Regions from separate parts of the Enterobacter sp. Li2LvB3 genome, predicted to be linked through region 2. Evidence: predicted binding sites of a transcription regulator. Region 2 holds the regulator's gene; each other region holds the start of a gene.

Region 1 (7,728 bases), on a different contig from region 2:
GTGGTGGATGCCTTCGTGCGTTTCAGTAATGTCTGTTTCGACCGCTACAAAGATCTGGTGCGCTACTGGCTGACGTTTAATGAGATAGACAGTATCCATCGCCACCCGTTTACCACGGCAGGTATCCGCGAAGAGAAAAGTCTGCCGGGCAAAGCGAAACAGGATATCTACCAGGGGCTGCATCACCAGTTTGTTGCCTCTGCGCTGGTCACGCGCGACTGCCACGCTAAAATTCCGGGCAGCCAGGTCGGGTGTATGCTCACCAAACTCACCACCTACCCGCACAGCTGCCGCCCGGAAGATGTGGAAGCGACGCTGAAGAAAAATCTCGAGAACTACTTCTACGCGGATGTACAGGTGTTTGGTGAATATCCGCCGCTGATCCTGCGCGATCTGGCGCGTCGGGACATTCAAATTGAGATGCAGGCCGACGATCAGCGTATTTTGAAAGAAAATACCGTCGATTTCGTCTCTTTTAGCTACTACATGTCGATGACCGAATCGACACAGCCGGACATCGAGCGTATCCCCGGTAACACGGTTCTTGGGGTGAAAAACCCGTACCTGCCTGCCTCTGAATGGGGCTGGCAGATTGACCCGGTCGGGCTAAAGATCTCCCTGCTTGAACTGTACGACCGCTACCAGAAGCCGCTATTTATCGTTGAGAACGGCCTCGGGGCGAAAGATGTGGTCGAAAACGGCGAGATCCACGACAGCTATCGCATCGACTATTTCCGCGCCCACTTCGAGCAAACTTTGGCCGCTATTAATGAAGGGGTGGATGTGATGGGATTCACCACCTGGGGATGTATCGACATTATCAGCGCGGGCACGTCGCAGATGTCCAAGCGCTATGGATTTATCTATGTCGACCAGGACGATGAAGGCAACGGCACGTTAAAACGCCTGAAGAAAGACTCTTTCTGGTGGTACAAAAAAGTGATTGCCAGCAATGGCGCTGACATGAGCTAACCGGCCCGGCCGCAGGAATAACCGTGATAACGATAAAAAAATCGCTTAATAACAGTATGCTGCTGGTCGACAACGACCAGCGGGAGATGATCCTGTTCGGCAAGGGGATCGGCTTTGGCGCAAAACCCGGCACCAGCATCGATCTCGCGCAGGTAGAGAAAGTTTTCCTGCCGCTGAGCGACCTCAAATCCCGCCATTTTTTATCGTTGACGGACACCATTCCTGCGGCATTCTTCGATATCAGTCACGACATTCTTACCCTTGCACGCAGTCAGTGCGGGGACAGGCTCAATTCGGTGCTGCTCTTCACACTCGCAGAACATCTGCACTTTGCTGTGGAACGCTGCCGCAGCGGGCACCTCATCCACAATAAGCTCAGCTGGGAAGTGAAGCGCTACTACCCGCAGGAGTATGGCGTAGGGTTGCTGGCACGTGCGCAGGTGAACGATAAGTTTGACGTTGAGTTACCGGAAGACGAAGCAGTCAATATCGCTTTTCATCTGATCAACGCCAGCGGTCAGGATGACGACAGCAGCGCCCACCAGCAGGTTGAGCTGGTGAACCGTATCGCCGAAATCGTGCGCTATAAACTCGGTCAGGCGATTGATACGCAATCGGTGAACTATATGCGCTTTATTACTCATCTGCGTTACTTTGCCGAGCGGGTTCTGGCGGGGAAGATTGCGTTGAGTGAAACCGAGGATTTTTATCAGGAACTGATGCGCCATCGCCCGGATGCGATGACCGTAGCGTGGGTGATCCGCGACTATGTGCAGGATAAATATCAGCTCACCTTACCGAAAGATGAGCTGACATGGTTAAGCATTCATATTAGCCGCCTGATGGATGGGCAGGCGTAAAACGAGCGCCGGGGTTAACCCTGACGCAGATTCTGCGCAGCCTTCACCATATTCGCCAGCGCGGCGCGGGTTTCTGGCCAGCCGCGGGTTTTGAGGCCGCAGTCCGGATTTACCCACAGACGCTCTGCCGGAATACGCTGTGCCGCTTTCTGCAACAGCGCCTCAATCCATTCCACGCTCGGTACGTTAGGGGAGTGAATATCGTAAACGCCCGGTCCGATTTCGTTCGGGTATTCGAACTCTTCGAAGGACTCCAGCAGCTCCATGTCTGAACGTGACGTCTCAATGGTGATCACATCGGCGTCCAGCGCAGCGATGGAATCCATGATGTCGTTAAATTCGCAGTAACACATATGTGTGTGGATCTGGGTGTCGTCCTTTGCGACGGCAGCGTTAATGCGAAACGCCTCAACGCCCCACGCCAGATAAGCATCCCAGTCGCTGCGACGTAGCGGTAAACCTTCACGCAGAGCCGGTTCGTCAATCTGGATAATACCAATCCCCGCCGCTTCCAGGTCCGCCACTTCATCACGCAGCGCCAGCGCAATCTGCCTGGCGATAGTTTCGCGTGTCACGTCTTCACGCGGGAAAGACCAGCAGAGAATCGTCACCGGGCCGGTCAACATACCTTTGACAGGTTTGTCGGTCAGGGACTGGGCGTACTTCGCCCACTCAACGGTGATTGCTTCCGGGCGGCTGACATCGCCGATCACCACCGGCGGCTTCACGCAGCGGGAGCCGTAGCTCTGCACCCAGCCGTTCTGGGTAAAGACGAAACCGTCCAGGTGTTCACCAAAATATTCCACCATGTCGTTGCGCTCGGCTTCACCGTGGACCAGCACGTCCAGTCCTAAACGCTCTTGCTCCACAATCGCCTGTTTGATGTGTTCGGCAATGCCGGTGCGGTAGTTGTTCGCATCCAGGTTGCCCTTTTTGAAGTCCAGACGCAGGCCGCGAATTTCAGTGGTCTGCGGGAATGAACCGATGGTGGTTGTCGGCCAGGCTGGCAGGTTAAAACGGGCGCGCTGGGCTTCGGCACGCACTTCATAAGCGCTCTGGCGCTGGCTGTCCTGGGCGGTGATGGCGGCCAGACGTTTTTCCACAGCCGCGTTATGTACGCGAGTCGAGTGGCGACGCGCCTGAATTGGAGCACTCCATTCGGTAATGGCGGCCGTGTCACCGCTGTTCAGCGCATCACGCAGCAGCGCCAGCTCTTCACATTTTTGCAGGGCGAACGCAAACCAGCTCTTCACTTCGGCATCCAGACGCGTTTCAACACTCAGGTCAATTGGGCTGTGCAGCAGCGAACAGGAAGAGGCCACCCACAGATCACGTTTACCGACAATCGCACTAATCTGGGCATACTTTTCTGTCAAATCAGCACGCCAGACGTTACGGCCATTCACCAGACCAGCAGAAAGCAGCCAGTCAGCAGGCAGACGTTTGTGCAGCTCCGCCACATCATCTTTACCGTGGACCAGGTCAACGTGCAGGCCCTGTACCGGCAGCGCGGTAATGGTATCGAGATTCGGGGTGACCCCTTCAAAATAGGTGGTCAGCAGCAGCTTCACCTGGCCTGTGAGCGCGTCATACGCGGGTTTAAAGGCGTTCAGCCACTCCGGCGGCAGCTCCAGTACCAGCGCAGGTTCGTCGATTTGCACCCACTCGATACCGCGTTTTGCCAGCTCCGCCAGCACCTGCTGGTATACCGGCAGGATATCGTTCAGCAGGCTCAGGCGGTCAAACTGCTCGCCCTTCACTTTACCCAACCACAGGTAGGTGACCGGGCCAAGCAGCACAGGCTTCACCTTGTGGCCCAGCGCCAGCGCTTCGTCCACTTCATCCAGCAGCTGCGTCCAGGTCAGTTTGAACTGCTGGCCTTTGACAAATTCCGGCACCATGTAGTGGTAGTTCGTGTTGAACCACTTGGTCATTTCTGCTGCTGCAGCGGGCTCACCGCTCGGCGCACGGCCACGGCCGATACGGAACAGGGTGTCGAGATCGACCGATCCATCGTTGTTCTGATGACGAGCCGGCACGTTGCCAAGCAGCAGGCTGGTAGTCAGAACATGGTCGTACCAGGCGAAATCGCCCACCGGCAGCAGGTCAATGCCCGCCTGTTTTTGCTGATCCCAGTGACGGGCGCGCAGCTCGCGGCCCACGGCCAGCAGCTCTTCACGGGTGGAGTTTCCTGCCCAGTAGCTTTCTTGCGCTTTTTTCAGTTCGCGACGCAGACCAACGCGAGGGAAACCGAGTGTGTGATTGCGGATTGTCATGGTGTACCCCTTATGAAATTCGTTATTTAGACGTCCAGATGTTTACACTTCTATAATTGGCAGGTACTGTATATTCCTCAAGCGCAAAATGTTCATGCCGAAGTGAAGGACTTTCATGATCGAGATAAAACACCTGAAAACGCTACAAGCGTTGCGGAACTGCGGTTCTCTCGCAGCGGCTGCGGCCACGCTGCACCAGACCCAGTCTGCCCTTTCACACCAGTTCAGCGATCTGGAACAACGCCTCGGTTTCCGTCTTTTTGTGCGTAAGAGTCAGCCGCTGCGCTTTACCCCGCAGGGTGAGATTTTGCTGCAACTGGCAAATCAGGTGCTGCCGCAAATTGCCAGCGCGTTGCAGTCCTGCAACGAACCGCAGCAGACAAAATTGCGCATCGCCATTGAGTGTCATAGCTGTATACAGTGGCTGACCCCCGCGCTTGAGAACTTCCGCCAGAAGTGGCCGCAGGTGGAGATGGACTTTAAATCCGGCGTGACATTTGACCCACAGCCCTCGCTCCAGCAGGGCGAGCTGGATCTGGTCATGACCTCAGACATCCTTCCGCGCAGCGGCCTGCACTACTCGCCAATGTTTGATTATGAAGTGCGCCTGGTGCTGGCACCGGATCATCCGCTGGCCGCTAAAACACGCATCACGCCGGAAGATCTGGCCACGGAAACGCTGCTGATTTACCCGGTACAACGCAGTCGCCTGGATATCTGGCGTCACTTCCTGCAACCTGCAGGCATTAACCCGCAGCTGAAAAGCGTGGATAACACCTTGCTGTTAATTCAGATGGTTGCCGCCAGAATGGGTCTTGCGGCACTGCCGCACTGGGTAGTGGAGAGTTTTGAACGCCAGGGCCTGGTGGTGACCAAAACCCTGGGTGAAGGACTGTGGAGCCGGCTGTACGCTGCCGTGCGCGATGGCGAGCAACGTCAACCGATTACAGAAGCGTTTATTCGTTCAGCGCGGAACCACGCGTGCGACCATCTTCCGTTTGTGCGGAGCGCGGAGCGACCCAACGGCGATGTACCCACAGCGAAGCCAGGATCACCGTTCCCCCAATAATAAAGCTCGGCCAGTGCGGTTGCTCCTGCCAGATAGCCAGGTTGACCAGCAAACCCGCAGGCACATGCACGTTGTTCATGATCCCCAGCGTACCGGCGTCTACCTGCGTAGCGCCGTAATTCCACATGAAGTATCCCAGCCCTGAGGCCACCACGCCCAGCCAGACCAGAACGCCCCACTGCACGGAAGTGGTCGGTAGCTTTTGCGGGTTGCCGAGCATAAACCACGCCGCCACGGCAACAATAGCCGCCCCCATATAAAACCAGGCAAAGGCGTTATGCTGCGGCATCGGACGGGTTTCCATCAGGCGTTTGTAACCCACCATGCCAATGGCGAAACTGATGTTGGCCAGCTGCACAAACATCAGACCGGTCCAGAAGTGGTCGCTCACTTTGTCGTAGCGAATGATCGCCGCACCGACAACCGCCAGCAGCGCGCTCAGCGCATAGCCCCAACGCAGGCGACGCTTACTCAGCAGATCGTAAATCAGCGTGATATAGAGCGGTGTGAACACGGTAAACAGCAGGAATTCGGATACCGACAGGTAAACGTAAGCGCGGAAGCTGAACAGATACATGATACCGAGCTGCATTGCCCCCACCAGCATGTACAGCAGAATGGTTTTCAGCGATTGGCCACGCGTACGCAGAAACGGCAGGAATACCAGCGCCGCCAGCCCCACGCGCATCAGCACTGAGAAGTAACTGTCCACCGAACCCGCAAGGTATTCGCCAATCAGGCTAAAGGAGAAGGCCCACAGAATAGTGGTGATAATGAGTAGCGCCACAATGCTTGTCTCTCTGAAAGAAGGACAGGCATTGTAGCGAACTCTTTAGTTGACAACTGAGCAATAAACAACCAAATGAAGATTATTCAAGGAACAGCTTGCGCAGATAATTCGGCACGGCGTTGTCGGCATTAGAACCGATCACTTCCAGTTCCGGGTGCAGATCCTTCAGACGCTGGTGCGCGTTCTCCATGATGCAGCCTTTACCCGCCATCGAGAGCATTTCCGCATCGTTCATGCCGTCGCCGAAGGCGATGCAGTCTTTCAGTTCAAAGCCCATACGTTGTGCCACCGCTTCCAGCGCGTGACCTTTCGAGACGCCACCGGCCATCACTTCCAGGCAGGTCAGCGTAGAGAAGCTGACGTTAACACGGTCACCCCAGCGGGCGTTGATCGCCTGCTCCAGCGGGAGCAGCTCTTCGTGGCTTTCACAGGTGAAGAACACCTTGCTGATCCCTTCCGGCTCCAGCAGGCCTGGCTCATACAGGGTGTAGTTGAACACGGCCTCTTTGAAGAAACGCATTTCGTCCGGGCGATGGCGGTTCATAAACCACTCATCATCGCGATACACGTTGGTCACGATGTCCGGGTTGTTGTGCTCCACGCCGAACAGATCGGTGGCGATATCCCGGTCAAGGTTATGCGTGAAAATCAGGTTGCCATCGGTGTCGTGTACGCGCGCACCGTTGGAGGTGATCATGTAGGCTTTGATGCCCAGGTTATCGCGGATCTGCCCCACGTCCACGTGGTGGCGACCGGTGGCAAACACGAAGTTCACGCCACGGGCAGTCAGGAGCTTCAGGGTTTCTTTCGCAAAAGGCGATAAGGTGTGATCGGGGGAAAGCAGCGTGCCATCTAAGTCAGATGCAACAACCTGGTACATAGGGAAATTTAACCTCAATAGAAAATCAGTTATGCCTGTCGAAAAATTCGACAATGGCGTTGAGCGCGACTGAGCGCATGGTGTCCTTTTCGAAAAGGATCTCATGGTACGCACCGTTTATGACCCACGGTTTACCCCCTTCACAAGGGTGACCAGCGGCGGCACGCAGTTCACAAAAGCGGTCATGCATACGGTTATCAACCACACGCTCTTCTTCCGCCTGAAGCAGTAATGTCGGCGTGCTGTCATCACCAGCACCCGCCAGCGCCTGCTCACCGGCAAGAATGCCTTCCCGCACCCAGTGATAGGTGGGGCCGCCAACGCGTAAACGCGGTTCATCGGCATAAAAACGCAGGTTACGACGGTATCGCTGTCGACTGTGGGTCAGCACGTTCATGGCATACGGCAGCGCGCGCCAGCGTCCTGTTCCGATAGCATAACCTTCCCGAATACGCTGATGGCCCTCAGCCCAGTCGAGAATATGTCGTACCATCCAGTCAGGAAAACGCATCACGATGCCAAACATGGGCGCGCTGAGCGCAATGGCATCACATTGATGCGAATGGCGCTGCAAGAACAGCGTGGCAATGGCACCACCCATTGAATGCGCGAGAATATAGCGTTTCCGCCAGGGGCCGGGCTGCACTTCCTGCTGCCAGAATGCCGCAAGGTCGTCGACATAATCACTGAAATTATCTACGTGACCACGGTGGGTGTCCGACAGCATTCGCCCGGAAAGCCCCTGCCCGCGATGGTCAATAATCAGCACGTCAAAACCACTGTGGAACAGGTCATACGCCAGTTCGGCATATTTGACGTAACTCTCTATGCGACCAGGGCAAACCACAATGACACGATCGTTTTTTTCAGCCCGAAAACGA
Region 2 (7,728 bases):
CTCAGGTATAGCACACCTGGCGGTTCTCGGTGTTTTTAACAGAACATGATAAAGTGAGGGTTTTCCATCCCATATACAGCCGAGGTGCTAAATGGATAAGTCCACAAAAGAGCTGCTGGCGCAAGCTGAAAAGCTCTGTGCGCAACGCAATGTGCGCCTGACCCCACAGCGCCTTGAAGTATTGCGTCTGATGAGCCTGCAACAGGGCGCCATCAGTGCGTATGATTTACTCGACCTGCTGCGCGCAAGCGAGCCGCAGGCCAAGCCGCCTACCGTCTATCGCGCGCTGGATTTCCTGCTGGAGCAGGGCTTTGTGCACAAGGTCGAATCAACAAACAGCTATGTGCTGTGCCATTTATTTGATCAGCCTACCCACACCTCGGCCATGTTTATCTGCGACCGCTGCGGCGTGGTGAAAGAAGAGTGTGCAGAAGGTGTTGAAGACATTATGCATACGCTGGCAGCCAAAATGGGCTTCGCCCTGCGCCATAATGTGATTGAAGCACACGGATTATGCTCTGCGTGCGTGGAGGTCGAATCATGCAGCCATCAGGATGCGTGCCAGCATGACCACTCCATTCTGGTAAAGAAAAAACCGCGCTAACGGCAAAAGATAAGGCGGCTCAGGGCCGCCCTCAGGGTGTACATCCTTGTACTTGCGGGTATTACCGGTCTACCAGCGATAGTCGTTACGCTTTTCCCAGTCGCCGACTTCTTTCTCCGCCTGATCTTTGGCGTAGCCATAGCGTTCCTGAATTTTACCGACAAGCTGATCGCGCTTTCCTTCGATGACCGTCATATCGTCATCTGTCAGCTTACCCCATTGCTCTTTCGCTTTACCTTTGAACTGTTTCCAGTTGCCGCTGATTTCGTCTTTATTCATCATCAGGTCCTCATCGTTAAAGAGTGAAAGGGCCGCCCAAAACCTTCATTTCATGCTGGACGTGATAACAATTTTAGTTGAGCATCTGGCACTCAGGAATTTATTCAGAATCTTTTACCATCAGGAGATGTCGTGACGAGATGAAAGCCAGGTATTATTTTTCCAGTGACGACGCCAGATAAACGCCAGCGAAAGGCCACGAAGAAGAAGAAAGACCGCGAGGGCCAGCCATAACCCATGATTCCCCAGATACGGCACCGTGAGCAGCGTTAAACCAAACCCACCCGCCGCGACCGCCATGCTGTTACGCATTTCCGCGCCACGCGTTGCGCCAATGAACATCCCGTCGAGTAAATAACACCAGACGCCCACAACCGGTAAGATCACCTGCCAGATGATGTAGTGGCTTGCCAGCTCACGCAGTGCAGGTAATGACGTGAGCAGCGCAACAATATACTCACCAAAGCAGGCGTAGATGAGTGCAAATGCCAGCGCCACCAGCCCAGCCTGACGACATGCAGCACGCCAGACATCATGTAATTGCCCGCTTTCGCGCGCGCCATACGCTTGCCCGGAATGGGCTTCTACCGCGTAGGCAAAGCCGTCGAGGGCATAGGCGGTAAAGGTCAGCAGCGTCATTAACACCGCGTTGACAGCAACGATTTCCGGGCCAAGCCGCGCGCCAAAGACCGTCAGTGTGCCAAAGCACAGTTGCAGCAAAAGCGAGCGCAGCATGATGTCGCGGTTAAGCGCCAGCAGCTTGCGGATATTGCCGCGCCAGGCAGCCTTCAGCAGTGCAGGTGTTATGCCCCGCATAACCAGAACACGCCAGACCATCCACAACCCGATAATCAGCGTGCCGTACTCGGCAATAGCCGTTGCCAGCGCCGCGCCCTGCACATTCATGTGCAACCCCATAACCAGCCAGAGGTCGAGCACTATGTTCAGGACGTTCCCGACAACCAGCAGGATAACGGGAGCACGGGCATACTGAACGCCCAGCAACCAGCCCAGCAGAACCAGATTCGCCAGAGATGCCGGTGCGCTTAGCCAGCGAATATCAAGGAAAAGCCGTGCCTGCTCCAGCACCGCTTCACTGCCACCTACAATGTGTAATGCCAGCTCAATCAGTGGTGTACGCAGCAGAACGATAAGTACACCCGCACCCAGCGCCAGAATTAACGGCTGTACCAGCGCACGCGCCAGACGCAGGGGATCTTTTGCGCCAAACGCCTGTGCCGTTAACCCGGTGGTGCTCATGCGTAAAAAAAGCAGCAGCATAAAGAGGAAGCTGGTTGCCGTTGCGCCAATCGCCACGCCACCCAGATACACCGGTGAATCCAGATGACCAATAACCGCCGTATCGACCAGCCCCAACAGCGGAACGGTGATATTGGAAAAAATCATCGGCAGTGCAAGACGCCACAATGCCTTATCGGAAGCAGTCAGCAGTGACATGAAAAATACCGGGAGTGGGAAATGAATCAGGCTACGGAGGCTCCGTAGCCTGTCAGGGGGAGATTACAGCCATTCTCCGTTGCGGATGACGCCAACCGCCAGACCTTCAATGGAGAAGTTATGTTCGCGAAGATCCACCACGATTGGAGAGAATTCGCTGTTTTCCGGCAGCAGTTGCACAGTATTGCCCTGTTTTTTCAGGCGCTTAACGGTAACTTCGTCATCAATACGCGCCACCACCACCTGGCCGTTGCGCACATCCTGAGTCTTATGAACCGCCAGCAGATCGCCATCGAGAATACCGATATCTTTCATGGACATGCCGCTAACGCGCAGCAGGAAATCTGCACTCGGTTTGAACATGCCAGGATCGACCTGATAGTGACCTTCAATATGCTGTTGTGCGAGCAAAGGTTCACCTGCCGCGACACGGCCAACCAGCGGAATGCCCGTCTCTTCTTCTACCAGCAGACGGATGCCGCGTGAAGCGCCAGAAACAATCTCAATCACGCCTTTACGCGCCAGCGCTTTAAGGTGTTCCTCGGCAGCATTTGGAGAACGGAAACCCAGACGCTGCGCGATTTCCGCACGCGTAGGTGGCATTCCTGTCTGGCCGATATGATCCCGGATGAGATCAAACACCTCTTGCTGCCTGGTCGTTAACGCTTTCATTCCGCCCCCTGGGTGTATATACAGTTATGCTGTGAGTATATACAGTCAAAGGTGATTTTGGAACCAAAAACTGCACAAAAAACCAGGGACTTAATTATTCCTCGAGGCTCATCGGAAATGCGACCAAAGCAGCGTGACCCAGGTGATAACCGCAGTGATAATCGCCAGCAACACGGCGGCAGACCCCATATCTTTTGCACGACCAGAGAGCTCATGGAAATCAGAGCCAATACGATCAACTACCGCCTCAATAGCGCTATTGAGAATTTCCACTATCATCACCAGAAGCACAGAACCAATAAGAAGAACGCGCGTTATGGCATCAACATCAAGGAAACAGGCAATGATTACCGCAACGATTGCGGCAACGCCTTCCTGACGAAAAGCGGCTTCATTGATCCACGCGGCACGGAAACCTTTCCATGAATAGCCGGCAGCTTTGATGATTCGGGTTAACCCAGTGGTATTATTGGCCATTAAAAGAACCTTTTATTAGAAATAGCGTCAGTAACTATAGACGCAGTGCGTTTACTGCCGCCTGAAGTATGACGGGTAACAACAGAAATTTTGCGCGCTTTCTGTTATCCTTGCGCCGCAATTGCATTATTAACCAGAGGCTTTACATCGTTTATGTCCGGCTGGCCACGAATTTACTACAAATTACTTAATTTACCATTAACCGTTCTGGTAAAAAGCAAGTCTATCCCAGCAGAACCCGCGCTGGAATTAGGGCTCGATACCTCTCGCCCTATTATGTATGTTTTGCCTTACAACTCGAAGGCAGACTTGCTCACGCTCCGCGCCCAGTGTCTGGCGCATGATTTACCCGATCCGCTTGAACCACTGGAGATCGACGGTACTCTGCTGCCGCGCTACGTGTTCATTCACGGCGGGCCGCGTGTGTTTACCTATTACACGCCAAAAGAAGAGTCCATCAAGCTGTTCCACGACTACCTCGATCTACACCGCAGCAATCCTGATTTGGATGTGCAGATGGTGCCGGTATCGGTGATGTTTGGTCGTCGCCCAGGTCGCGAAAAAGGGGAAGAAAACCCACCGCTGCGGATGCTCAACGGTATCCAGAAATTCTTCGCGGTGTCCTGGCTTGGTCGCGATAGCTTCGTGCGTTTCTCTCCTTCTGTGTCGCTGCGCCGTATGGCAGATGAACACGGTACGGATAAAATCATCGCGCAAAAACTGGCTCGCGTGGCACGTATGCACTTTGCGCGCCAGCGTCTTGCAGCCGTAGGGCCGCGCCTCCCGGCGCGTCAGGACCTGTTCAATAAATTGCTGGCGTCTAAAGCCATTGCCCGCGCCGTGGAAGACGAAGCGCGCAGCAAGAAGATTTCGCATGAGAAAGCACAGCAGAACGCCATCGCATTGATGGAAGAGATCGCCGCGAACTTCTCCTACGAGATGATTCGCCTGTCCGATCGTATTCTGAGCTTTACGTGGAACCGCCTCTATCAGGGGATCAACGTCCACAACGCCGAGCGCGTGCGCCAGCTGGCACATGACGGCCACGAAATTGTCTATGTGCCCTGCCACCGCAGCCACATGGACTACCTGCTGCTTTCCTACGTGCTTTATCATCAGGGTCTGGTGCCACCGCACATCGCGGCCGGTATTAACCTGAACTTCTGGCCAGCAGGGCCGATTTTCCGCCGCCTTGGTGCCTTCTTTATTCGTCGTACCTTCAAAGGTAATAAGCTCTATTCCACCGTATTCCGCGAATATCTGGGCGAGCTGTTCAGCCGTGGTTATTCCGTTGAGTATTTCGTGGAAGGTGGGCGTTCCCGTACTGGCCGCCTGCTTGATCCGAAAACCGGCACGCTGTCGATGACTATCCAGGCCATGTTGCGCGGCGGTACCCGCCCAATTACGCTGGTGCCGATATACATCGGTTACGAGCACGTGATGGAAGTGGGAACGTACGCCAAAGAGCTGCGCGGTGCGACTAAAGAGAAAGAGAGCCTGCCACAGATGCTGCGCGGTCTGAGCAAGCTGCGTAATCTGGGTCAGGGCTACGTGAACTTCGGCGAGCCAATGCCGCTGATGAACTACCTTAACCACCATGTCCCGGAATGGCGCGAGTCTATCGACCCTATCGAAGCGATACGCCCTGCATGGCTGACGCCAACGGTGAACGGCATTGCCGCCGAGCTGATGGTGCGTATTAACAACGCAGGTGCGGCCAACGCCATGAACCTGTGCTGTACTGCGCTGCTGGCATCGCGTCAGCGTTCACTGACCCGTGAACAGCTTACCGAGCAGCTCGATTGCTATCTGGACATTATGCGGAATGTTCCGTACTCAGTGGACTCGACGGCGCCTGCCGCAACCGCCAGCGAGCTTATCGATCATGCCTTGCAGATGAATAAGTTCGAAGTTGAGAAAGATACGATTGGCGACATCATCATTCTGCCGCGCGAGCAGGCGGTGCTGATGACTTACTATCGTAACAACATCGCGCATATGCTGATGCTGCCTTCGCTGATGGCCGCCATTATTACCCAGCATCGTCGTATTTCTCGTCAGGACCTGCTGCGTCATGTCGACGCGCTGTATCCGATGTTGAAAGCCGAGCTGTTCCTGCGCTGGAGTAAAACCGAGCTGGCAGCAGAGCTGGATAAATTGACCGAAGAGCTGCGTCGTCAGGGGCTTATCACCGTCAATAATGACGAGCTGCATATCAACCCATCTCGCTCCCGCACCCTGCAACTGCTGGCGGCTGGCGCGCGTGAAACCCTGCAACGCTATGCCATTACGTTCTGGTTGTTGAGTGCTAACCCATCCATCAACCGCGGCACGCTTGAGAAAGAGAGCCGCACGCTGGCACAGCGCCTGTCGGTACTGCACGGCATTAACGCGCCAGAATTCTTCGACAAGGCGGTATTCAGCTCTTTAGTGCTGACGCTGCGTGATGAAGGGTTTATCAGTGATACCGGCGATGCCGAGCCAGAAGAGACGCTGAAGGTTTACCAGATGCTGGCTGATCTGATTACGTCTGATGTGCGTTTAACGATTGAGAGCGCGACGCAGGACGAATGATGTAAATCGCGGCCTGATGCCCTCACCCCGGCCCTCTCCCACAGGGAGAGGGTGAAAATAAAAAAGCAGCCATCTGGCTGCTTTTTTATTATGAAAAATAACTCATCGCCAGCCCTAAAAACAGCACCAGGCCCACGTAGTTATTGTTCAGGAACGCTTTAAAGCAGGCTTCACGCTCGCGCTTCGCGATCAGCTTTTGCTGATATACAAACAGCATCCCGGCAACCAGCACTGACCAGTAAAATTCCCAGTTCAGCTCGTTCAGGCGACCAATCGCCACCATCAGCGCCAGCACCGCTACCTGCAAAATCCCGATAATCAGCTTGTCCTGGCGGCCAAACAGGATTGCCGTCGATTTGATCCCAATTTTCAGGTCATCGTCGCGGTCGACCATTGCATACTGGGTATCGTACGCCACGGCCCACAGGATATTAGCCAGGAACATCAGCCAACAGCTGAGCGGTACGGTTTCGCTGACCGCCGCAAACGCCATCGGAATCGACCAGCCAAACGCAGCACCCAGCACCACCTGCGGCAGATGGGTATAGCGCTTCATAAACGGATACACCCAGGCCAGCGCCAGTGCCGCGACAGAAAGCAGGATGGTCATGGTGTTGAGGGTTAACACCAGTAAAAAGGAGAGCACCACCAGCACGATAAACAACGTGCGCGCTTCTTTTTCCGTGACCTGACCGCTTGGTAGCGGGCGGTTGGCGGTACGTTTCACGTGGCCGTCGAATTTACGGTCCGCGTAGTCGTTTACCACGCAGCCTGCCGCACGCATCAGCCAGACTCCAGCGACAAACACCGCCAGGATCCACAGTGGCGGCAAACCGGGGGTCGCAACCCACAGCGCCCACAGGGTAGGCCACAGCAGCAGCAACGCGCCGATGGGTTTATCAGTACGCATTAAGCGGTGATAGGCCAGCAGCTTGTTCTGCTTCAGACTCCACTCCATTTTTTCTTCCTCTCAGTACAACGGCGATGCCGGTAAAAAAAGCTCCGTCAGCATTAACGGTTTACCGCTCAGGCGAAGGCGGGAACGGCGCCCCCACAGATCGGCATCGCGGCCAATCTCAATAAAATCACGGGTAAGTTCGGAGGAGGTGAAAAGATATCGCCCCAGCGGCGTTTTCCCCAGTTGTTGCAGCGCTAATTCCGGCCCGGACAAGGTGGATTCAGGCACAACCGTCCGCCCGGCAAGCCACGGCTCGCCATCTGCACAAAGTAAAATCTCACGTAACCAGTAGCGTTCTTCTTTTGGCAGCAGCGGCAACTCACTGGCAATCGCCTCAGGGGTGACAAACCCTTCCTGAATCAGCGTCACGGTGACCGTTTTGCCCTGTTGCTCAAAACGTTTAGTCATGGAATCTTCCAGCAGCAACCAGTCAAGCTGCTCCGGGTCAAGCGCAGGTATTTGGTCGAAATAGCGCAGCGCACGCAGTTGCGTTAGCGCAGGGTGTGACATGCCAGACTCTCCGATACATAACGTAATGGCATTGTATCGCAGAAAAACGGATTGAGGGCGGCCAAACGTTATTTAGCGATCACTATCGCAACAACAGCGCAACAGCGCGGGCGACACAAAAAAAAGTGCGCCCACTCAGGCGCACTAAAACTAACAAATCAGCACTGTGGGGAAACGGTTACCCCTTGCCTTTTAC
Region 3 (7,728 bases), on a different contig from region 2:
TGATTTATCTGGCTTGCGTAACCAAGAGTTTCCGCAACCCGGTTCCTCAGTACGAAGACGTTGCATAACGACTTGCCAGCAAATCCTTAGGCCCGCGCCAGCGGGCAAAAAAAAAGCCGGAGACATCGCCTCCGGCTTTTTTATACCCGTAACTCAGACTATCTCTTGTGCGTACTGGAACAGGGCTTTTAATAGCGCCTGCTTTTCGGCATCGCCTTCGTACTGGTTATATAACGACTCAAGCTCCTGGGCGTATTGCTGAAGGTACTCTGGTGTAAAGACGTTACGGCGATGCTGGAGCCAGCGTTCTTGCTCCACCTCATCCAGCGTACCGGGATAGTTACGTGCCCGGTAATTAAACATCAGCTTCTCAATGCGCTTGTCAGCGAAGGTGATATCCAGTGCCGGTAAGTTACGCGGTTCGGTATTCAGGACGATATTCATGGCGGTGCGGTCGGCATCACTGAAAAAGCCGTTATACAGTTGCGCATCGACATTATCAGATGCCACAAACGGCTCTGCTTCAGCAAAAATGGCGACGACTTTTTCACGCACCTCTGGGTTTTCACGCAACACTTTGAGGTTATCCAGGCAGTGCTGGCGATTGATTCCGAGGCGCTCAGCATCTTCCGGGCGCAGCGTGTTGGCCTGCGCCAGTACCGGACATTTGTTGATATGCACCAGTTTGACCGGAACCGCGGGCAGGTCGCCCAGTTCATTTTTTGGGGTATACAGTCGCTCGCGCAGTGTATCGCTGTCGAGCTCCAGTAGTGGCGAAATGTCACCGGCCAGATCGACCATAATCACGGCATTGCGATTGTCAGGGTGCCAGGCCAGAGGGGCAATCCAGCTGGTATTCCCGCGCCAGGCACCAAACATCCCGGAAATATGTACCAGCGGTTTCATCTGCGGGACATCAATCAGCGTGGTGAGCTTGTGCTTGCTGCGATGGCTTAACAGATACTCAAACAGGCGCGGCTGTGCGGCCTTCACCAGTTTTGCCATGGCGATAGTGGCGTAAACATCCGCCATCGCATCGTGGGCATTGCTGTGTTCAATGCCATTGGCGCGGGTGAGGTGTTCCAGTCTGAAACTCGGCAAGCCATCGTCGTTTTCCGGCCAGTTGATACCCTCCGGGCGCAGCGCATAGCAGGCGCGCATGATGTCGAGCAAATCCCAGCGTGAATTACGGTTCTGCCAGCTCCAGGCGTACGGATCGTAAAAATTACGGTAGAAGATGTTGCGCGTCACTTCATCATCAAAGCGGATGTTGTTGTAACCCACCACACAGGTATTCGGGACGGTAAACAGAGCGTGGATACGGCGAGCGAAGTCAGCCTCGTTAACCCCTTTATCTCGAGCTTCCTGCGGCGTAATGCCGGTCACCATGACAGCACCTGGCTGCGGCAGGTAGTCATCAGCGGGCTTGCAGTAAAAGACTTCCGGCTCGCCAATGATATTGAAATCTTCATCGGTACGGATGGCGGCAAACTGGGATGGCCTGTCCAGCGCCGGGTGGGTACCAAAGGTTTCGTAATCGTGGAATAAAAATGTTGGGCGCGCGGCAGAGTCAGACACCAGTAATACCATCCTGTTAAAAATTGACGTCACTATGGTAAACGATCGTGATGTACAGACCGAATAAAAAGCGCCCTCTGGCGTGAAATTTGCGAGATGGCTTCAGGTAAAACATGTTGTCTGTCACATTTTTTTGCAATTAAGGCAGGTAACGACATCAGAAGTCCCGTAAAAAGGTCAACGATTTTTAATGACCTGAGGATATACCGTTGAAACGCCGTCTGTTTATTGCTGTTTCTTTACTTGCTTCGAGTATCTCATCTGCGCTGGCTGCCGAACCGCTTGATTTTTCACCGCAGCCACCCGCTATCCAGGCAGGATCCTGGGTACTGATGGATTACACCACTGGTCAAATTTTAACGGCGGGCAACGAACACCAGCAACGCAATCCGGCGAGCCTGACAAAGCTGATGACGGGATATGTTGTCGATCGCGCAATTGATAGTCACCGCATCACCCCGGACGATATCGTCACCGTGGGCCGCGATGCGTGGGCGAAAGGGAACCCGGTGTTTGATGGTTCATCCCTGATGTTCCTGAAACCTGGCGATCGGGTGTCCGTCCGTGACCTGAGCAGAGGCCTGATTGTCGATTCCGGTAACGACGCCTGTGTGGCACTGGCAGACCATGTGGCGGGCGGCCAGCCGCAGTTCGTCAACATGATGAATGACTATGTGCAAAAGCTGAATCTGCGCGATACGCACTTCGAAACGGTTCATGGCCTGGATGCGTCGGGGCAGCACAGCTCCGCCTATGACCTGGCAGTTCTGTCCCGGGCAATCATTCACGGCGAGCCTGATTTTTACCATATGTATAGCGAAAAGAGCCTGACCTGGAATGGGATCACCCAGCAGAACCGTAACGGCCTGCTGTGGGATAAAACCATGAACGTGGACGGGCTGAAAACAGGACATACATCCGGGGCAGGCTTTAACCTGATTGCCTCTGCCGTAGACGGTCAGCGCCGCTTAATTGCGGTGGTGATGGGGGCTGATAGTCCGAAAGGCCGTGAAGATCAGGCACGTAAGTTGCTGCACTGGGGGCAACAGAATTTCGATACGGTGCAGATCCTGCATAAGGGTAAAAAAGTGGGCACAGAGCGTATCTGGTACGGTGATAGAGAGCAGGTAACGCTCGGCACGGATCAGGATTTCTGGCTGGCACTGCCAAAAGCGGAAGTACCAAACATCAAAGCGAAATATGTGCTGGATAAAAAAGAGCTGGAAGCGCCGATAGCTGCGCATCAGCGAGTAGGGGAAATTCAGCTCTACGACCGGGATAAGGTTGTGGCGCACTGGCCGCTGGTAACGCTGGAACGCGTTGATAAAGGTGGCTTATTCTCGCGTCTCGGCGACTATCTGCACCACAAAATCTAACCGCGTAAGTTTACCGCTTTCAGCAGACTGGCAGGGATGCGAGTCTGCTCACATAATAAACACTCCTCATTTGTTGTTCATAGAAAATCTGATTTATAGTGTATAAATATACAGTAATAAACGGAGGCAGCATGGACTACAGCATCAGGCAGCAACAGAAACGTAAAATCGCAGGCTTTCACCTGGTCGGGCCGTGGGAAAAAACGGTCAAACAGGGCTTTGAACAACTGGTCATGTGGGTTGACGGGCGTCAGATTCAGCCGCTGGAATGGGTTGCTGTTTACTACGATAACCCGGATGTAGTACCGGCAGAAAAACTGCGCTGTGACACGGCGGTAACGGTGCCGGAAGATTTTGTCATTCCCGAGAACAGTGAAGGGGTGATGATGACCGAAATTGCTGCTGGCGACTACGCTGTCGCCACTGCCAGGGTCGAGAATTTTGATTTTGCGACGCCCTGGTATCAATTCTTCAACTCTCTTTTGCAGGACCACCACTATCAGTGTGCCCCTAAACCCTGTTTTGAACGCTACCTGAACGATGGCAATGCAGACGGCTACTGGGACATTGAAATGTACGTCGCCGTTGAGCACAAAGCGGGTTAATCCTGGTAAAAGCAGGGTTTTTCAGCCGGGTGTGATCCGCCCGGCTGAAAACACAGTACAATTGTGGTTTGCCGAGCTGCTGGAGAGCGGGTGTGCGTCCCGACAAATCATTAACGCCGTTTGAAATTCGGTTGTACCAACACTATCGCGTTGTGCATGGCTGCCGCATAGCGCTGGCCTTTGTACTGACTTTTGTACTGGTACGCTTGCTGAATGTCCCGGAAGGAACGTGGCCGCTGATCACGCTGGTGGTCATCATGGGACCAATCTCGTTCTGGGGAAATGTCGTCCCACGGGCTTTTGAGCGTATCGGTGGCACTGTTTTAGGCTCTGCACTGGGGCTCATTGCCCTGAAACTGGAACTCATCTCGTTTCCGGTCATGCTGGCGTGGTGCGCCGGCGCTATGTTCCTTTGCGGCTGGCTGGCGCTTGGGAAAAAACCGTATCAGGCACTGCTAATTGGTATCACGCTTGCGGTAGTGGTGGGTGCGCCTGCAGGTGATATGACAACCGCTCTCTGGCGAAGCGGGGATGTTATTCTCGGCTCACTGCTGGCGATGCTGTTCACCGGGATTTGGCCACAGCGTGCTTTCCTTCACTGGCGTATCCAGATGGCAAACTACGTGATGGCTTTTAACCGGGTGTATCAGACCGGTTTTTCCCCTAACCTGGTTGAGCGCCCGCGCCTTGAAAAGCATCTGCAAAAAATCCTCAATGAGGTGGTAAAGATGCGGGGGCTGATTAACCCGGCCAGCAAAGAAACCCACATCCAGAAATCCGTATTCGAAGCGATTCAGACGGTCAGTCGTAATCTTGTCTGTATGCTTGAATTGCAAATCAACGCACACTGGGCTTCTCGCCCCAGCCATCTGCTGATGCTTAACGCACACACGTTGAAAGAGACGCAGCAGATGACGCAACAGACGCTGTTAACCATTGCTCACGCGCTCTATGAAGGGAATCCGCAGCCTATTCTGGCAAACAGCGAACGTCTGAATGAAATTGTTGCCGAGCTGAAGCAACTTATTCACGAACGCCAGAGCGACAATGTGGCTGAAACACCGATCCACGGCTACGTCTGGCTGAGCATGGAGCTGGCGCGCCAGCTTGAACTTTTGTCGCATCTGATCTGCCGGGCGCTGCGCAAATAAAAAGCAGCTATCGCCTTATGTGACGCCTGCTGCTTCGATTCAGCAGCAATTGGGGTTATGATAGCGTTAAACGATATACTCATTGTCATTCGCGACCGCTGTCAGTAAGGTTACTGTTACAACGGTTGCTTTAACGAATCCGAATCTCACATTATCAGGGGTGTAAAAATGGAAACTACCAAGCCTTCGTTCCAGGATGTTCTGGAATTCGTCCGCCTGTTCCGCCGCAAAAACAAATTACAGCGTGAAATCCAGGACGTTGAGAAGAAGATCCGTGACAACCAGAAACGTGTTCTGCTGCTGGATAACCTGAGCGATTACATCAAGCCAGGTATGAGCGTTGAAGCTATTCAGGGCATTATCGCCAGCATGAAGAGCGACTATGAAGACCGTGTTGATGACTACATCATCAAAAATGCTGAGCTGTCCAAAGAACGTCGCGACATCTCCAAAAAGCTGAAAGTGATGGGCGAAATCAAAAACGGTGAAGCAAAAAGCGAGTAATCATTGCTGAACGTGAAAAAGGCTCTCTGGTGACAGAGAGCCTTTTTGTTTTAACTCGCGGCGCGCGGCTGTAATTGATAAATCCACGCCGTAACGTGCTGGCCTTCAAGCGTGGTAACACTGACTTCTACCCGGTCGTAACCCTCTTCAAATTCGTCCAGCATCGGCCAGTGCGTTTCAAGGTTGTCGGAAACAAACAGATAGCCGTCAACGCGCGCGCCGTGTTCATCCAGGACAATCCCCGGGAAATCGGCCGCTGCACCCCATCCGCGTGCGTAAAAGGTGCCTTTCACGTAACCGGGCAGCCATTCGCCACCGATGTTTTCCAGAATATGCGCGTTTGAGTGGCCTGGTTGCAGCGTGCCGTAGACAAACAAAGGGTTCATGCTTCATCACCATTGAACAAGAGAATGGCTTAACATAAGGGGGAACAGCAGGGGCTGCAATAGCTTCGATGGAGGAGGGGCATATTGCCTGGTGCTGAAAAGCAAAAAGCCTGCTTTAAAAGCAGGCTTTTCAGAATGTGGCTCCTCTGACTGGACTCGAACCAGTGACATACGGATTAACAGTCCGCCGTTCTACCGACTGAACTACAGAGGAATCGTTGTGGAGGCTTATCTTAGCGGCGAAAAAAGTTTTGTCAAACCTGATCTTAGGTAAAAATGTTCAATTGCTGAATCTGTCGTCAGTTTGTTGTAATTCCAAACATATTTTTATGGAAAATACTTTGCAGGATGAGCATTTCTCCATCATCATTTGAAATGGAGTTTCAACTTTCTCGCTAAGGTCCATTTTGAACGTCACCGCCCCCATACGCCAGGCGATTATGCGCACGCCCTGGTACGCAAAACGTAAAAGTTATCGTGTTCTCTTCTGGCGTGAAATTACCCCTCTTGCTGTTCCCATTTTTCTGGAGAATACCTGCGTCCTGCTGATGGGGGTGTTAAGCACCTTCCTGGTGAGCTGGCTTGGAAAAGAGGCAATGGCCGGTGTGGGTCTGGCAGACAGTTTTAACATGGTGGTGATGTCTTTCTTTGCCGCGATTGACCTGGGGACAACGGTTGTCGTTGCGTTCAGTCTGGGAAAACTGGATCCCAAACGCGCTCGCGAGGCTGCCAGACAGTCGCTGATGATCATGACCATCTTCTCCGTCATTCTTGCGGCGGTGATCCACTATTTCGGTAAAGAAATTATCGACGTTGTGGCGGGCGAGGCAACGGATGAAGTGAAAGCGCTGGCGCTGACCTATCTGGAAATGACGGTATTGAGTTATCCGGCAGCGGCGATAGCACTCATTGGTAGCGGGGCGTTACGCGGGGCAGGGAATACCAAAATTCCGTTGCTGATTAACGGCGGCATGAACATCCTGAATATCATCATCAGCAGTATTCTGATTTACGGTGTGTTCTCATGGAACGGGCTGGGTTTTGCCGGGGCAGGGCTTGGGCTGACTATTTCGCGTTATATCGGCGCGGCGGCCATTATTGGGGTACTGATGACCGGTATGACGCCGTCACTCCGCCTCTCGCTGAAAAGCTATTTCCGACCGCTCAATTTCGCCATTATCTGGGAAGTCATGGGGATTGGTATCCCGGCCAGTATCGAATCGGTGTTGTTTAACGGCGGTAAGCTGCTCACGCAGATGTTCGTGGCAGGAATGGGGACCGATGTTATCGCGGGGAATTTTATTGCCTTCTCTATCGCCTCACTCATCAACCTGCCAGGTAATGCCCTCGGCTCTGCTTCGACAATTATCACTGGCAAACGGCTTGGAAAAGGGCAGGTAGGGCAGGCTGAACGCCAGTTGCGCCACGTTTTTTGGCTCTCAACCATCGGGCTGACCGCAATTGCGTGGGGTAGCGCGCCTTTTGCCGGGCTGATGGCATCGTTCTACACCCATGAAGAGGATGTTAAAGAGGTCGTTAAGATCCTGATTTGGCTCAACGCCGCATTTATGCCGATCTGGGCGGCCTCCTGGGTGCTTCCTGCCGGGCTGAAAGGTGCGCGCGACGCCCGCTTTGCCATGTGGGTATCGATGCTGGGCATGTGGGGGTGTCGCGTAGTGGCGGGGTATACGCTGGGGATTATGCTGGGAATGGGCGTGGTCGGTGTCTGGCTGGGGATGTTCCTCGACTGGGCTGTGCGCGGAGTTCTGTTCTACTGGAGAATGGTGAGCGGGCGCTGGCTATGGAAATATCCCCGCCAAAAAACCGAAATTGTCGATACCGAATCCAAAGAATGCCTGCCAAATGCACGAAGTGGAGAATAATTCGGCAAACGATCAGAAATCTGCATTCTGCCTTTGACATCATCGGGTAGCATCGATAATATGCGCCCCGTTCACACGATTCCTCTGTAGTTCAGTCGGTAGAACGGCGGACTGTTAATCCGTATGTCACTGGTTCGAGTCCAGTCAGAGGAGCCAAATTTGAAAAGCCTGCTTTTAAAGCAGGCTTTTTGCTTTTTTGCGCCAGCGAAATGTTTTCACCCTCACTGTAACTACCGCGTTCACCC

Evidence for each region. Region 2 encodes LexA, which represses DNA repair genes until DNA is damaged. Its sites were predicted from a motif close to TNCTGTATGTACATACAGNA; they were not measured.
Region 1: the regulator LexA is predicted to act here: its motif matches at 4,173-4,192, upstream of metR (HTH-type transcriptional regulator MetR).
Region 3: the regulator LexA is predicted to act here: its motif matches at 3,051-3,070, upstream of sbmC (DNA gyrase inhibitor SbmC).

Annotation. Positions count from the first base shown of each region.
Region 1 is NZ_JBSICG010000024.1:22,159-29,886, forward strand. It holds gene ACS603_RS18310 (glycoside hydrolase family 1 protein) at 1-972, shown strand, start outside; gene ACS603_RS18315 (PRD domain-containing protein) at 996-1,832, shown strand; gene metE (5-methyltetrahydropteroyltriglutamate--homocysteine S-methyltransferase) at 1,847-4,108, opposite strand; gene metR (HTH-type transcriptional regulator MetR) at 4,224-5,177, shown strand; gene ACS603_RS18330 (carboxylate/amino acid/amine transporter) at 5,065-5,964, opposite strand; gene yigL (sugar/pyridoxal phosphate phosphatase YigL) at 6,047-6,847, opposite strand; gene pldB (lysophospholipase L2) at 6,873-7,728, opposite strand, start outside.
Region 2 is NZ_JBSICG010000019.1:70,952-78,679, forward strand. It holds gene zur (zinc uptake transcriptional repressor Zur) at 92-604, shown strand; gene ACS603_RS16160 (CsbD family protein) at 674-883, opposite strand; gene dinF (MATE family efflux transporter DinF) at 1,004-2,341, opposite strand; gene lexA (transcriptional repressor LexA) at 2,405-3,013, opposite strand; gene ACS603_RS16175 (diacylglycerol kinase) at 3,122-3,490, opposite strand; gene plsB (glycerol-3-phosphate 1-O-acyltransferase PlsB) at 3,644-6,064, shown strand; gene ubiA (4-hydroxybenzoate octaprenyltransferase) at 6,153-7,022, opposite strand; gene ubiC (chorismate lyase) at 7,035-7,532, opposite strand; gene malM (maltose operon protein MalM) at 7,711-7,728, opposite strand, start outside.
Region 3 is NZ_JBSICG010000001.1:97,330-105,057, forward strand. It holds gene ACS603_RS00420 (APC family permease) at 1-68, shown strand, start outside; gene sbcB (exodeoxyribonuclease I) at 154-1,590, opposite strand; gene dacD (serine-type D-Ala-D-Ala carboxypeptidase DacD) at 1,788-2,954, shown strand; gene sbmC (DNA gyrase inhibitor SbmC) at 3,086-3,559, shown strand; gene ACS603_RS00440 (FUSC family protein) at 3,652-4,710, shown strand; gene ACS603_RS00445 (DUF496 family protein) at 4,879-5,214, shown strand; gene ACS603_RS00450 (gamma-glutamylcyclotransferase family protein) at 5,265-5,600, opposite strand; tRNA gene ACS603_RS00455 (tRNA-Asn) at 5,739-5,814, opposite strand; gene emmdR (multidrug efflux MATE transporter EmmdR) at 6,041-7,483, shown strand; tRNA gene ACS603_RS00465 (tRNA-Asn) at 7,564-7,639, shown strand.